Regions from separate parts of the Cupriavidus sp. CPT47-8839-RL05A genome, predicted to be linked through region 2. Evidence: predicted binding sites of a transcription regulator. Region 2 holds the regulator's gene; the other holds the start of a gene.

Region 1 (3,409 bases), on a different contig from region 2:
CGACTTCATTGGCGCCGCCGTGCTTGGGGCCGCGCAGCGCGCCGATGGCGCCACTGATCGACGAGAACATGTCCGAGCCCGTGCCGGCGATCACGCGGGCGGCGAAGGTCGAGGCGTTGAATTCGTGCTCGGCGTACAGGTTGAGCGAGGTGTTCATGGCGCGCTCCCACAGTGCCGACGGCTTCTCGCCGTGCAGCAGGTGCAGGAAGTGGCCGCCGATGGAGTCATCGTCGGTTTCGACTTCGATGCGGCGGCCGTTGTGGCTGTAGTGATACCAGTACAGCAGCATCGAGCCGAGGCTGGCCATCAGGCGGTCGGCGATGTCGCGCGCGCCCGGGGTGTTGTGGTCTTCCTTCTCCGGCAGCACGGTGCCCAGCACCGACACGCCGGTGCGCATCACGTCCATCGGGTGGGCGCTGGCGGGCACCCATTCCAACGCGGCCTTCACATTGGCGGGCAGCCCGCGCAGGCTCTTGAGCTTGGCCTTGTAGGCAGCCAGTTCGGATTTGGTCGGCAGCTTGCCGTGCACCAGCAGGTGGGCGATTTCCTCGAACTCGCAGGTCTCGGCGATGTCGAGGATGTCGTAGCCGCGGTAGTGCAGGTCGTTGCCGGTGCGGCCGACGGTGCACAGCGCGGTATTGCCGGCGGTCACGCCCGACAGGGCGACGGATTTCTTGGGCTTGGGAGTGACGAGCGGTTGCGCTTCGGACATCTGGGTCTCCTTTGTGTGATGCCTGGTATTGCCTGTCTGTTGTCGTGCAAGCGGCCGGGACAAAGCCCGGCCGCGCGTGAGTCTTGCTTACTTGCCCTTGCCTTGTGCGAAGAGCGCGTCAAGCTTCTGCTCGAAGTCATGGTAGCCGATGCTCTCGTAGAGCTCGGCGCGGGTCTGCATGGTATCGACCACGTTCTTCTGCGTGCCGTCGCGGCGGATGGCCGCGTAGACGTTCTCCGCCGCCTTGTTCATGGCACGGAAGGCCGACAGCGGGTACAGCACCATCGACACGCCGGCGCCGCCGAGTTCCTCGGTGGTAAACAGCGGCGTGGCGCCGAATTCGGTGATGTTGGCCAGCACCGGCACCTTCACCGCATCGACAAACTTGCGGTACATGGCCAGGTCGGTCATGGCTTCCGGGAAGATGGCGTCGGCGCCGGCTTCCACGCACGCGACGGCGCGCTCGATGGCCTTGTCCAGGCCTTCGACGGCGAGCGCGTCGGTGCGGGCCATGATCACGAAGTTCTCGTCGGTGCGGGCGTCGACGGCGGCCCTGATGCGGTCGACCATTTCACCTTGCGAGACGATTTCCTTGTTGGGGCGGTGGCCGCAGCGCTTGGCGCCGACCTGGTCTTCGATGTGCATGGCCGCCGCGCCGAACTTGATCAGCGACTTGGTGGTGCGGGCCACGTTGAAGGCCGAGGCGCCGAAGCCGGTGTCGACGTCCACCAGCAGCGGCGTGTCGCACACGTCGGTGATGCGGCGGATATCGGTCAGCACGTCGTCCAGGTTCGAGATGCCCAGGTCCGGCAGGCCCAGCGAGCCGGCCGCAACGCCGCCGCCCGACAGGTAGATGGCCCGGTAGCCGGCGCGCTTGGCCAGCAGGGCATGGTTGGCATTGATGGTGCCGACTACCTGCAGCGGATGCTCGTCGGCAAGCGCCTGGCGGAAGCGGGCGCCAGCGGAGCGCGCGAGGTCGGAAGCGGAGTAGGTCATGGCGTATGCGTTGGTGAACGGGACGGGCCTAATACTGCAAGCGGTGTGCCAGGCCTTTGCCTGGCCACACGGAATATCCGCCAGCCCTTGCCAGCGCTGGGCTGGCGGGCAGGGCGGCTGGCCTGGCCACCGATTTCATGTCATCCTTTCAACACAATTGAATTCCAAAATCACAAGTTTGGAATTCAAAGTTGAAATCCCAGGCTGCGTGGCGGACAATGTGCCAGCACTGTACGCCTGTTCGTCCCGGGTTTCACCACGCATTCCTTCCGCATTGCACCATGGCTCCTCCCGTTTCCACGCAAGCCCGTCCGCGCATCTGGGCCATCGGCATCAGCCGCCTGGCGCGCGCCTTTGCCGACCTGATTCCGGCCTACGCCGACCGGGCCGAATTCCGCATCGTCGGCAAGGGTTTCGAGGCCGCCGCCAGCGCCGTGGCGCGCGAGGCGCGCGAGGGCCGGCTCGACGTGGTGGTGGCGGGCGGCTCCAACGGCGCCTACCTGCGCCAGCACGTGGATGTGCCGGTGGTGCTGGTCAAGGTCACGGGCTTCGACGTGATGAGCGCGCTGGCCACCGCGCGGCGCATCTCGCCGCGGGTGGCGCTGGTCACGCACGCGTCGACGTATGCCGAGGTGGATGAATTCGTGCGCGCGTTCTCGCTGTCGGTCCCGGCCTATACCTACCTGACCGAGGACGACGCCGTGGCGCGCGTGAAGGCGCTCAAGCAGGAAGGCATCCAGGTCGTGGTCGGCCCCGGCCTGGTGACCGACCTGGCCGACCGCTATGGCCTGACCGGCGTGTTCCTGTACTCCGGCAACTCGGTGCGCATGGCGCTCGAAGACGCGATCGAGGCCGCGCGCCTGCGCCGCATCGAGGCCACCCGGCGCGACTACGTCAACACCATCCTGGCGCACCTGAACGAGGGCGTGGCGGCGGTGGATGCCGAAGGGCGCATCCAGTCGTTCAACCCGGCGATGGAGCGTTTTCTCGGCACTTCCGTTGCTGCCGCGGTCGGGCGCAAGCTGCAGACGCTGGCGCCAAACCTGGCGCTCGAAGGCGTGATGCAGAGCGGCGACAAGGAACTGGAAGCGATCCACAAGCTCGGCGACAAGATGGTGGTGGTCAACCGCATCCCCATCATCGGCGAGGCCGGCACCGCCGGCGCGGTGCTGACCATCCAGGACGCCAGCGCGATCCAGCGCGTGGACCGCAACCTGCGCTCGCGCGCCCGCACGCGGCCGGCCGGGGTGCGCTACAGCCTGGACGACCTGGCCGGCACCTCCGCGGCCATGACCGAGCTGCGCGAGCTGGCGCGGCGCTACGCGGCAGTCGATTCCACCGTGCTGATCGGCGGCGAAAGCGGCACCGGCAAGGAGGTGCTGGCACAGGGCATGCATGACGCCAGCCCGCGCCGCGCCTTCCCGTTCGTGGCGGTCAATTGCGCGGCCTTCCCCGAGGCGCTGCTGGAGAGCGAGCTGTTCGGCTATGAGGAGGGCGCCTTCACCGGCGCGCGCCGCGGCGGCAAGGCCGGCCTGTTCGAGTCGGCCCACAACGGCACGCTGTTCCTCGACGAGGTGGGCGACATGCCGTCCGCGCTGCAGACGCGCCTGCTGCGCGTGCTGCAGGAAAAGCAGGTGCTGCCGATCGGCGGGCTCGACGCCGTGCCGGTCAACGTGCGCGTGATCGGCGCCACCCACCGCG
Region 2 (3,409 bases):
CGCGGTGCTGGAGCTGCAGCTGGACAAGGGCAAGCCGCTGGCCAAGGCCGAGATCGAGCGCCGCCTCGATTCGCTGCTCGACGACCTGCAGATCGCGCACCTGCGCAACAACCCGGCGCTGTCGCTGTCGGGCGGCGAGCGCCGCCGCGTGGAAATCGCGCGCGCGCTGGCGTCGTCGCCGCGCTTCATCCTGCTGGACGAACCCTTCGCCGGCGTGGACCCGATCGCCGTGGGCGAGATCCAGCGCATCGTCAGCTTCCTCAAGGCGCGCAATATCGGCGTGCTGATCACCGACCACAACGTGCGCGAGACGCTCGGCATCTGCGACCACGCCTACATCATCAGCGAAGGCACGGTGCTGGCCGCGGGCCAGCCCGAGGAAATCATCGCCAATGACGCAGTGCGGCGCGTCTACCTGGGCGAGAACTTCCGCATGTGATGCAGCGGCCTGCCATGGAGCGGCAGGCCTCTTCGCGGGCGCACGTGGGCCTGCCACAGCCAGCAGCGATCAGACCGCATAAGCGATAGCAATTTCCGTTCCAACAACGGAAAGATGCGCATAGAATAGGTCGCATGAAACCGTCGCTACAGCTCCGCCTTTCCCAGCATCTGGCCCTGACCCCGCAACTGCAGCAGTCGATCCGGCTGCTGCAGCTTTCCACGCTGGAACTGCAGCAAGAGGTCGAACAGGCGCTGACGGAAAACCCTCTGCTCGAACGTGAGAACGACTGGATCGAAAGCCCGCTGCGCGTTGCGGCCGACGGCTCGGTCAACCTGCAGAGCGCACCGGCGCCCGCGCCGGCAGAGCCGCAGGGCAATGGCGAGGCCCGCGCCGATGGCGCGGCTGACGACGACAGCTATGGCGACAGCGGCAACGGCGACGACTATGGCAGCGGCGACTGGAGCCTGGACGACTTTGCCCGCCGCCCCCAGGGCGACGAGGATGAAAAAACGCCGATGCAGCTGCGTGAAGCCGAGCCCACGCTGCGCGAGTACCTGATGGAACAGCTCACGCCGCTGAAGATCTCCGCGCGCGACAAGGGCCTGGCCATCTTCCTGATCGAATCACTCGACGATGATGGCTACCTGAGCGCATCGCTTGAGGAGATCTGCACGGAGTTGCCGGAAGAACTCGAGTTCGAGATCGAGGAAGTCCACGCCATCCTCACGCTGCTGCAGAGCTTCGACCCGCCCGGCGTGGGCGCGCGCAACGCCGCCGAGTGCCTGGCCCTGCAGTTGCGGCGCCTGACGCACCCGCAGCGCGAACTGGCCCTGAACATCGTGACCAACCACCTGGAGTTGCTCGCAGTACGCGACTACACGCGGCTGAAGAAGGCGCTGCAGGTCGATGAAGCGGCGCTGAAGTCCGCACACGAACTGATCCGCTCGCTGGCGCCCTACCCCGGCCATGCATACAGCCGCCCGGAGGCGGACTTCGTGGTGCCGGACGTGTTCGTGCGCAAGGGTGGCGGCGGCTGGATCGCGCAGCTCAATCCGGATGTGATGCCGAGGCTGCGCATCAATGACATGTATGCACAAATCCTGCGTGGCGCGAAGGGTGAGTCCGGCACCGCCGGGCTGCAGCAGAAGCTGCAGGAGGCGCGCTGGCTGATCAAGAACATCCAGCAGAGGTTCGACACAATCCTGCGTGTCTCGCAGGCCATTGTCGAGCGTCAAAAGAACTTTTTCAGCCACGGCGAAATCGCCATGCGCCCCTTGGTTTTGCGGGAGATTGCCGATACACTGGGTTTACACGAGTCAACCATCTCCCGGGTGACGACCAATAAATATATGGCAACGCCGATGGGTACTTTCGAACTGAAGTACTTCTTCGGCAGCCACGTGTCCACCGAAACCGGTGGCGCGGCTTCATCAACGGCCATCCGCGCCTTGATCAAGCAACTGATAGGAGCCGAAGACCCGAGGAATCCCCTTTCCGACAGTCGCATTGCCGAACTGCTGGGCGAACAAGGCTTCGTTGTCGCACGCCGCACCGTTGCCAAGTATCGCGAAGCCCTGAAGATCCCCGCAGTCAATCTCCGCAAGTCTTTGTAGCCGAGCCCACCGCCTGCCTGGTGAGGCTCTTTCAGAAGGAGAAGCGCTATGAACTTCAAGATCAGTGGACACCACCTGGACATCACGCCCCCTCTGCGTGAGTACGTGGAAACGAAGCTGGAGCGAATCGTCAGGCATTTCGATCAAGTCATTGGCGTTAGTGTGCTGCTCTCTGTCGACAACCATAAGGAAAAGGACCGGCGTCAGTACGCGGAAATCAATCTACATCTCAAGGGCAAGGACATCTTTGTCGAAGCGCATCACGAAGACCTGTATGCAGCGATCGACGCACTCGTCGACAAGCTGGACCGTCAGGTGATCCGCTACAAGGATCGCGTGCAAGGCCACGACCGCGAAGCGGTCAAGTACCAGATGGCCGCAGCGCAAATGCAGCAATGACCGTGCCCGGCAGCCCCGCAGCGGGCTGCTGAATCAGGATTGAACAGGCAAGCCGCGCCACGAAGCGCGGCTTTTTTGCGCCCTCGCGTTCCCGGTTGCCGCCGGCATGCCGCGCCCGCACTGGCGGCGCGGCCCGGCTGTGGCGCCGGAGCCAATGCTTTTCACCCGAATGAGCAAGGGTGTTCGCAAGCGCTGCGCCAAGGTGTATGCTGCGCCATACAAAGAGAGGGAATCCTGGCCGTGCCCCGCACCGGTGCACCGGCTCCCCGCCGCGGAGGCACGATTGCATCACCATGTATCGTTCTGCACCGGCTTGCCCCGTTGCGCTGCACAATGCGGGAGTAGTCGCTGCTCTATAATGGGCCGGACGCCTCCGGCCAGGCCAACGGCAGGCCGGAGCCAGCCCACTGCCCGGCGGAACGGTCCGCCCGCTAACTGAAATCCTGCGCATCGCCCATGAATCGTTTGGCCAAATTGCTGCCACCCGGCAACATCACCCTCGACGTCAGCGTCACCAGCAAGAAGCGTGTGTTCGAGCAGGCCGGGCTCCTCTTCGAGAACAACCATGGTGTGGCGCGCGCCATCGTGACGGACAACCTGTTCGCGCGCGAGTCGCTTGGATCCACCGGCCTGGGCGCCGGCGTGGCAATCCCGCACGGCCGCATCAAGGGCCTGAAGCAGCCGCTGGCCGCGTTCATGCGCCTGGCCGAACCAATTCCGTTCGAATCGCCCGATGGCAAGCCGGTATCGCTGCTGATCTTCCTGCTGGTGCCCGAACAGGCTACGCAGCAGCACCTGGAAATCCTGTCCGAAATCGCGCAACTGCTTTCCGACCGCGACATGCGTGAAGGGCTGGCCACGCTGCCCACGCCCGATGCCGTCCATCAGTTGCTGATCACATGGCACCCCTGATCCCCTGATCCCCCAAGCGGGCCGGCACCAGACCGGGCAGGCG

What was found. Region 2 encodes sigma-54, which starts transcription at its own class of promoters, with help from an activator protein. Its sites were predicted from a motif close to TGGCANGNAANCTGCTTT; they were not measured.
Region 1: the regulator sigma-54 is predicted to act here: its motif matches at 1,742-1,759, upstream of prpB (methylisocitrate lyase).

Annotation. Positions count from the first base shown of each region.
Region 1 is NZ_JBYTEG010000004.1:91,789-95,197, reverse strand. Features, by position in the region: gene prpC (bifunctional 2-methylcitrate synthase/citrate synthase) at 1-712, opposite strand, end outside; gene prpB (methylisocitrate lyase) at 800-1,708, opposite strand; gene prpR (propionate catabolism operon regulatory protein PrpR) at 1,990-3,409, shown strand, end outside.
Region 2 is NZ_JBYTEG010000009.1:114,966-118,374, reverse strand. Features, by position in the region: gene lptB (LPS export ABC transporter ATP-binding protein) at 1-439, shown strand, start outside; gene AC3WVS_RS13085 (RNA polymerase factor sigma-54) at 574-2,055, shown strand; gene hpf (ribosome hibernation-promoting factor, HPF/YfiA family) at 2,104-2,454, shown strand; gene ptsN (PTS IIA-like nitrogen regulatory protein PtsN) at 2,911-3,366, shown strand.